DNA from 4 places in the Glaciimonas sp. PCH181 genome. Region 2 is predicted to be linked to each of the others. Evidence: predicted binding sites of a transcription regulator. Region 2 holds the regulator's gene; each other region holds the start of a gene.
What was found. Region 2 encodes LexA, which represses DNA repair genes until DNA is damaged. Its sites were predicted from a motif close to ACTGTATNNNNATACAGT; they were not measured.
Positions count from the first base shown of each region.

Region 1: ruvA (Holliday junction branch migration protein RuvA) is a predicted target of LexA. The motif match lies at 1,373-1,390, and genes of this name have one in related genera.
Region 3: recA (recombinase RecA) is a predicted target of LexA. The motif match lies at 1,153-1,170, and genes of this name have one in related genera.
Region 4: imuA (translesion DNA synthesis-associated protein ImuA) is a predicted target of LexA. The motif match lies at 1,123-1,140, and genes of this name have one in related genera.

Region 1 is NZ_PYFP01000001.1:2,841,255-2,843,462, forward strand. Features, by position in the region: gene ruvB (Holliday junction branch migration DNA helicase RuvB) at 1-666, opposite strand, end outside; gene ruvA (Holliday junction branch migration protein RuvA) at 751-1,329, opposite strand; gene C7W93_RS12965 (IS66 family transposase) at 1,484-2,208, opposite strand, start outside.
Region 2 is NZ_PYFP01000001.1:1,100,631-1,102,838, forward strand. Features, by position in the region: gene priB (primosomal replication protein N) at 1-194, opposite strand, end outside; gene rpsF (30S ribosomal protein S6) at 248-646, opposite strand; gene lexA (transcriptional repressor LexA) at 902-1,570, shown strand; gene C7W93_RS04945 (RNA methyltransferase) at 1,672-2,208, opposite strand, start outside.
Region 3 is NZ_PYFP01000006.1:73,975-76,182, reverse strand. Features, by position in the region: gene kbl (glycine C-acetyltransferase) at 1-949, opposite strand, end outside; gene recA (recombinase RecA) at 1,210-2,208, shown strand, end outside.
Region 4 is NZ_PYFP01000001.1:245,301-247,508, reverse strand. Features, by position in the region: gene C7W93_RS01080 (glutathione S-transferase) at 1-458, shown strand, start outside; gene imuA (translesion DNA synthesis-associated protein ImuA) at 1,227-2,057, shown strand; gene C7W93_RS01070 (DNA polymerase Y family protein) at 2,068-2,208, shown strand, end outside.

The sequences.
Region 1 (2,208 bases), 1.7 Mb from region 2:
GCGCTTCGCAATTTCAAACGCGCCATCACCGAATATAGGGGCATTAAGTAAAGCAGAGCTACGTGTAACGATCTTGGTCAATTCTTCTGGCGTATAAAATTCCAATCTTGCGACGATACCAAAACGGTCTCGCAGCGGATTCGTCAACATTCCTGCGCGAGTCGTCGCGCCAACTAAGGTAAATGGCTGCAAATCGAGGCGCACAGAACGTGCGGCCGGACCCTCGCCGATCATAATGTCAATTTGATAATCTTCAAGAGCAGGGTAAAGAATTTCTTCTACTACGGGAGAAAGACGGTGAATTTCGTCGATAAAGAGGACATCATTGGCCTCTAAATTTGTCAATAATGCTGCCAAATCCCCGGCACGTTCTAATACAGGTCCGGAGGTTTGACGTAAATTAACGCCCATTTCACGCGCAATAATATGCGCGAGTGTTGTTTTTCCAAGGCCAGGAGGGCCAAATAGCAATGTATGGTCTAACGCTTCTTTCCGCTGACGCGCTGCGGTAATGAAGATCTCCAACTGTTCGCGAATTTTTTGCTGTCCGACATACTCATCCAGATGCTTGGGTCGCAACGCACGTTCAATTGCCTCCTCATTCGGCGAAGCTGGTGTCGCTGCGATAATCCGCTGCGCCGTAAAGTCGTCCGTTTGAATGCTCATGATGAGATGTTAGCTTGGCTAGGTAAGTTATATGTCGTTGAGAACGCATATTAGAACGCAAATCTAATACTTATGCGTTTTAATCTATAGCTTGGACAATGCCTTCAAAGCCAACTTGATACCATCGGATACGGTTACGTCGGTTGGTATTTGTTTCATGGCTAAAAGTGCCTCTTTGTCGGAGTAACCCAAAGCAACTAAGGCATTCAAAATATCGCCAGTTACATCGCTGATTAAATGGCCGCCTACGGCACCAAGATCCGCGCCAAGTTTACCTTTTAATTCAAGCAACAATCGCTCGGCAGTTTTTTTTCCGATACCTGGGACTTTAGTCAAACGCCCAGCCTCTTGCAAGGTGATCGCCTGTGCCAAATCAGAAACAGACATACCAGATAGAATCGACAGCGCCGTCCGCGCACCAACACCGCTAATCTTAATTAACTGCTTGAAAACGTTACGCTCTTCGGCAGTACCAAATCCAAATAGAACGTGCGCATCTTCTCGTATGGCAAGATGAGTTAGCAAGACTACCTTCTCACCAATTCCAGGGAGATTGTAAAAAGTACTCATAGGGACGCCGACTTCGTAGCCGACTCCGTTGCAATCAACCAACAGTTGTGGCGGATTTTTTTCGAGCAACGTTCCAGCGAGACGACCTATCATCTTGTATGACCATAGTAAAAAGTAAGCTAAATCATACAGGACAACTGATTAAAAACCCAGTAGTTGTCGTTACGAGATTACAGATGTGGGCAATTTGACGTTTGGGATGTAAGCGTCGTTCAAAGGCCGTATTGACAGCCCCGCATTTCAGCGGCTATTGCTTTGGCGCAGATATGATCGCCAGCCTAGATGCCAGATTCCAAGGCAGGAAGTCATCAATTTGATTGACGGGATGATCGGCAATATGCGTCAGGACGTAGCGCAACCATGCTGCCGGATCGACGCCATTGAGTTTAGCCGTCCCAATGAGCGAGTAGATAGCGGCGGCACGTTCGCCGCCATTGTCGGAGCCTGCAAACAGATAATTACGTCGTCCAATGGCGATACCGCGCAATGCGCGTTCGGCGGCCGAATTATCGATCTCGATGCTGCCATCGTCGCAATAGCGGGTTAATGCTGGCCATAAATTGAGGGCGTACAGGATCGCCGCAGTAGTATCGGATTTGCGCGACAGCGTCAACAAACTTGCCCGCAGCCAGCTTTCCAACGCATCAATGAGCGGGCGCGACTGCGCCTGGCGCACTGCCTGTCTTACCTGTGGCGGTTTGCCACGTATGCTTGCTTCGATCTCATACAATGCGCCGATGCGGCGCAAGGCTTCAGTGGTGATTGGCGAGGCCCGTGCTGCATGCAAGTCGAAGAATTTGCGTCGCGCGTGCGCCCAGCACGCAGCCTCCTGTACACGACCGGTTGCATAAATCGCGTTGAATCCGGCATACGCATCGGCCTGCAGAACGCCGGCGAATTTCGCCAGATGGGTCTGAGGATGGATACCTTTGCGGTCCGGCGTGTAAGCGAACCAGACTGCCGGGGCATCGG
Region 2 (2,208 bases):
AACCTTCCCGAAATCTCGCCTATGGCAAGCGCGGCAATTTCGAATTCAACCTGACGTTGTATTCCTGCTTCATTTGGTGACGAACGGCTCAGCAATATTGCCGAAACGATCGGTATGCCAGCTGGCGTATAACGCAATACTTCACGTTCTGCGATTTCGGCAATCAATTGAAGCACGTTATTTGGTTGGCTCACTCCGGTCTATTTGGAAAATTGATAACGCAATGTTTGCAAGTTAATCGGCGAAATTAGGCGGCTGCAGCTGGTGCTGGTGCCGAAGCTGCGGCAGGTGCTTCAGTACGATGGCTTTTAGCAGCATCTTCCTTTTGCACGGCCTTCATCATCGGCGATGGACCAGTTTCAGCTTTTTTCAGTTTGACTGTCAAATGACGCAAAACGGCATCATTGAATTTGAAACCAGTTTCGATTTCAGTCAATGTTTCGCTATCGCATTCGATATTTAAGCAAACATAATGCGCTTTTGCCAATTTTTGAATCAGATATGCTAGTTGGCGACGGCCCCAATCTTCAACGCGATGAACGATACCACCACGTGTAGTGACGATACCCTTGTAGCGTTCGATCATTGCAGGCACTTGCTCGCTTTGATCCGGATGGACGATAAATACGATTTCATAATGACGCATGTAAGCTCCTTTTTGGACTGTTGAGATAGCCCACCCCGGCGTCAAGACGAGTGTGGGAAGAGGAAAACCAAGCACTATACAGGGTAATGCAAGAAAATTCAATGCCATCAATCAGTACGCACTGTGGTGTCTAAAGCATGTGAATTTGCTTGCATTCACATGAATACTGTACAAAAATACAGTCTGACTATATACACAGCATTATTTCGCCTAGCTTACCTAGCCAACGTCCGCCATTTCAAGATAGCCACTACTATGCTCAAACTTACTGCTCGCCAACAACAAATTCTTGATTTGATTGCGAATGCCATCGAAAACACCGGTTTTCCACCAACGCGGGCAGAAATCGCGAATGAACTTGGGTTTCGCTCGGTCAATGCAGCCGAAGAACATTTACAAGCGCTTGCGCGCAAAGGCGCAATTGAAATTTCACCGGGCACATCGCGTGGTATTCGCCTCATCAAACCCGCGTTAGCACGCGGTCTCAGCGCTGACGACACAGGCAAGCAGTTCACATTGCCGCATCCAGCGTTGATGCAGCTTAATTTACCGCTAGTCGGGCGGGTCGCCGCTGGGTCGCCTATTCTTGCGCAAGAGCATATACAGGCAAACTACAACGTCGATCCGGCACTGTTTAGTGCCAAGCCGGATTATTTGTTAAAAGTACGTGGCATGTCGATGCGCGATGCTGGCATTCTGGATGGCGATTTGCTCGCGGTCAAAAAATCCGAAAATGCTAGAAACGGGCAAATTGTTGTTGCGCGACTGGGTGATGACGTTACGGTAAAAAGATATAAAAAAACAGGCTCCGCGATTGAACTACTGCCGGAAAACCCAGATTTCGAGACCATCGTTGTCAATGAAGATCAAGATGATTTTGCGCTCGAAGGGCTGGTTGTCGGATTATTGCGTAACTGGACCTGATTAAATATTTAGTGGACCATGAAGGTCCACTAATACACAGGCATTCTGATCACCCACACCATAAATCAATCAATCAATCAATCAATCAGACATACACGCGCCTAACGATCGAGACGTCGGCGTTTGGTCAAAATTTGATTCGCTATACCGCGCAGAATATTCACCTCTTCGGTCTCAAGCCCGGCGCGAGAAAACAAGCGCTTTAACCGTGGCATCAATTTTTTCGGATGAGCAGGATCAAGAAAGTCGATTTCGATTAACGCCCGCTCCAGATGTGCAAACATCCCTTCGATCTCAACCAGATTGGCAGTATCGCCTTGAAAACCGATCCCGCTAGCCGCCACCTCCCCTTGCAATGTTTCTTGCGCACTGGCAGCAACCCGACATTCATATGCCAATACTTGCACTGCCTGCGACAAATTCAGTGAAGAGTAATCGGGATTAGCAGGAATGTTAATCAATACATTACACTTTTCGACGATTTCATTCGGCAAGCCGTAACGCTCACTGCCAAATATGACAGCCCCAGTAAGCGTGACATCCTCAGCAAGTTGCAGTGCTAATGCCCGCGGCGCGGTTACCGGCGGCGAAAACTCACGTAAACGGGCGCTTAGCGCCGCTGCAAAATTGCATCCGAG
Region 3 (2,208 bases), on a different contig from region 2:
TGATTTCACGACGGAAATGGGTGGTGTTAGCGTGCAAACGGTCGCGTAATTCCGTGGAGGATGAAAGCAGCTTCAAAACCGCCAGCGACGTACCTGCTATCGCGGGGGCGAGTGAATTGGAGAACAAATAAGGACGTGATTTTTGTCGTAGCGTTTCTATGACTTCTCGCCGTGCAGCAGTAAAACCGCCCATCGCGCCGCCGAGTGCTTTGCCGAGTGTGCCGGTGATGATATCGACGCGGCCCATGACGTGATGATGCTCGTGCGTGCCGCGCCCGGTCTGGCCCATGAAGCCTGAGGCGTGGCATTCGTCGATCATGACTAATGCGCCGTATTTGTCTGCCAGATCGCAGATTTTGTCGAGTTGCGCGATCGTGCCATCCATTGAAAACACGCCATCGGTGACGATGACTTTATGCCGTTTGTCGGCGGCGGCCTGCAATTGCACTTCCAGATCGGCCATATCGTTATGCGTATAACGGAAACGCGCTGCTTTACACAGGCGGATGCCATCAATGATGGAGGCGTGATTCAGGGTATCGGAAATAATCGCGTCTTGTTCGTCAAATAGCGGCTCGAACAGACCGCCGTTGGCATCGAATGCGGCGGCGTATAGAATCGTGTCTTCCATGCCGAGAAAGGCGGACAGCGCTTGCTCCAGCTCTTTATGGACGGTCTGGGTGCCGCAAATAAAGCGCACAGACGATAAGCCATAGCCGTATTGCTCGGTCGCCTCAATCGATGCCTGAACTAATTTTTCATCGCCGGACAAGCCTAAATAATTGTTCGCGCACAGATTGATCAGGGTTCTGCCATCGTCGCAAACGACTTCCGCTCCCTGGCGCGAACTAATCACGCGTTCTGGTTTATACAGACCTTGCTCACGCAAAGCATTCAGATTGCTCTCCAGACCGGTGTAGAAGCTTGCTTTCGTATTTGTCGATGTCATTCCAGTTCCTTGTGATGGTCGATGCTTATCCTATTTTAAGATGAGCGCGATGGTAAGTGCTTGCGTATTATGTCAGAGGCTGGAATTTCACCAACTTCGCCCACAGGTTTAGAATGCGGTCTTGCAGAACAATTTTGCAGGCTGCATTTCAACCCGAATTTGCAACACACACTAACTTTAATCTCACAACGCTTGCATAAAGCACTGTTTTTTTATACAGTACTGTCTATTCACTTCCTCCTTTTGCCGAAAGAACATCCATGGACGATAAAAAATCCGCCGCGAATCCCGATAAAAGCAAGGCTCTTGCCGCAGCACTGGCACAAATCGAAAAGCAATTCGGCAAAGGTTCAATCATGCGCATGGAAGACGGCGCCGTGGTTGAAGAAGTACAAGTCGTGTCGACTGGTTCGTTGGGTCTGGACATTGCGCTGGGTGTGGGCGGTTTGCCACGCGGTCGTGTCGTAGAAATCTACGGTCCTGAATCATCTGGAAAAACGACGCTGACGCTGCAAACCATTGCCGAAATGCAAAAATTGGGTGGTACTTGCGCATTTATCGATGCGGAACACGCGCTGGACGTTGGCTATGCACAAAAATTGGGTATTAATCTGGCCGATCTGCTGATTTCACAACCTGATACAGGTGAGCAGGCACTGGAAATTACTGACGCGCTGGTGCGTTCAGGCGGTGTTGACCTGATCGTCATCGACTCCGTAGCTGCTTTAACGCCACGGGCCGAAATTGAAGGTGACATGGGCGATTCACTGCCGGGTCTGCAAGCACGGTTGATGTCGCAAGCATTGCGTAAATTGACCGGCAGTATCAATCGTACTAATACGCTGGTGATTTTTATTAACCAGATTCGTATGAAGATTGGCGTTATGTTCGGCAATCCTGAAACAACTACCGGTGGTAATGCGTTGAAATTCTACGCTTCGGTACGTCTGGATATTCGCCGTACCGGCTCTATTAAGTCCGGCGACGAAGTGATTGGCAACGAAACACGTGTGAAGGTCGTTAAGAATAAAATTGCTCCGCCGTTCAAAGAAGCGCATTTCGATATTCTTTACGGCTCGGGTACTTCCCGTGAAGGCGAAATTCTGGACCTTGGTTCGGACGCAAAAATCGTCGAAAAATCGGGTGCGTGGTATAGCTACAACGGTGAGCGTATTGGCCAAGGTAAAGACAATGCCCGTAACTATCTGAAAGAACGCCCGGAACTGGCGCGTGAGATAGAAAACAAAGTGCGTGCATCA
Region 4 (2,208 bases), 860 kb from region 2:
AAGACGAAGCTAGTCGCCTGTGGGCACATCAGTTACAGCTGACCATCACCGATCTGATCACCGAAGTCCATGACACGCATCATCCGGTCGCCAGCGGGCTGTATTACAAAGATCAAAAACCAGAAGCGCTACGCCGTGCCCAGGATTTTACTAGCGCACGATTACCTAAATTTCTAGACTATTTTGAGACTATCCACGCGCGTAATCCGCACAGCGACAGTTATACGATCGGAGATGCGCTGACCTATGTCGACCTATCATTGTTCCAAATAATCGCAGGTTTGCGTTATGCGTTCCCTAAAACCATGCACCGCCTGGCCGCCGACATTCCACGCTTGATAACACTCCATCAACTGGTGGCAACACAGCCGCGTATTGCCAAATACTTGGCATCGTCAAGACGAATTGCGTTTAACCGACAAGGTATTTTTCGCCACTATCCAGAGTTGGATCAATAGCGCAAATTCAGACGCTGACGCTAGCATTAATCATATGAGGACAACGAAAGCCTTGAGTTCCCTTCCGCCAATTTGTCAGGCGGCATTTTCACTTGGAATAGTTGCACAATGACAACAAGATATTTCAATAGCGTATAACGCATATCCGAAGACTAAATTAGCCCCAGGCCACGTCACCTCATATACTGCAACGCAACAATTCAACTTTATGAGGTCTTTCATGAACGCATTTCTTCACGCTCTTCCTACCGTATTTCCTATTGCTTTGGTTATTTGCGCATTTGCGCTACGCTTTTACCATACCAGCAAATAAACACCGCTGATGTCTTGCACTGACATCGAGTCGCTTGTTTTGGATAACAAATCTGCTTCATCTGCACTGACACATGTTTGCTAAGGGATCGCCAGCAGATCCCCTTTTCTTATCATCTTCTTTCTGAAGATATCCCCTTTTTCACGCTCCCCCGGCGCTTGTTTGTTCTCTGATCGCTCCCTAAAATAATTTTATTCGACCGATTAGCAGTGTCGCGTTATGCGTGCATTTTGCGGTGTTACACCGACAATCTTTATTTCCACAAAGAAATTTCCCGCACTTCCATCAAATAAAATATCCGCATTGAGAACGGACTTATAACAAAACTGGCTTAGGGCACACTGCAAATATACTGTATATTTATACAGTTAAATAAGGGAATGTCTTTCCCCTCATTTTGCAGTTAATGCCATTTAAATTTCAGCGATTACGCCAGTTTTTACTTAAGTCCTTCTATGTCAGCCAATCCACGCAGTGTGTCGCAGCCCGGCACCAGCACGATCTCAGCCGCAGCCCAATCGCTGGCGGAGACATTGCCGCATGCGTTGTGGCGCGGCAATCAAATGTCGACTTATCGCGGGGCTGTGATCGCCTCTGGTCATGCGGCGCTGGACCGGGAATTACCCAACGGCGGCTGGCCGCATTCGGCCTTGATTGAGTTGTTATTGCAGCAAGCCGGGATTGGCGAAATGCACTTATTGCAGCCCGCCTTAAAGGCCCTTACACAGCAACAACGCAAAATAATTTTATTACAGCCGCCCCATCTGCCGCACATCGCCGCGTGGAGCGGATGGGGTCTGGCGGCGCAGCGTTTGCTGTGGATTAATACCAGCGGCAGTGCCGATGCGCTATGGTCCGCTGAGCAGATTTTGCGCAATGGCAGCTGCGGCGCGCTGCTGTTCTGGCAATCGCATATCCGTACCGATGCGCTGCGTCGGTTGCATCTGGCAGCCCAAGCCAGCGACACCATGCTGTGGATGATCCGGCCGCTGAGCGCTGCACATGAATCGTCGCCCGCCCCACTCCGGCTGCTGCTGCGTCCCGCCCATAATGGCATCGCGGTACAACTACTTAAACGGCGCGGCCCGCAACATACACAAGCGCTTTATCTTGCGTGGCCAGACAATAAGCAAGACAGCGCGGCCCCTTCTGCGACGATTGAAACACAGTCATTCACACCACCTGCTAAGCGTTACACAGAATCCAACATAAAACCGGCACCAGCAGCGCAAACATCCTCTGCAAGCGTCGCAGAGCCGACATTAGCGCGCGTGGCCGATTTTTAGGAGCGCGCAAATGGCTTTATGGATAGGCGTTCATCTGCCGTTATTGGCCTTAGAAACAGTGCGCCCAAGCTGGTCTGCACCCGGCATGGTTGCAGTGTTAGAGCACGATCAAGTCTTGACCATGACCGGCAGCGCCGCCGCCAGTGGGGTT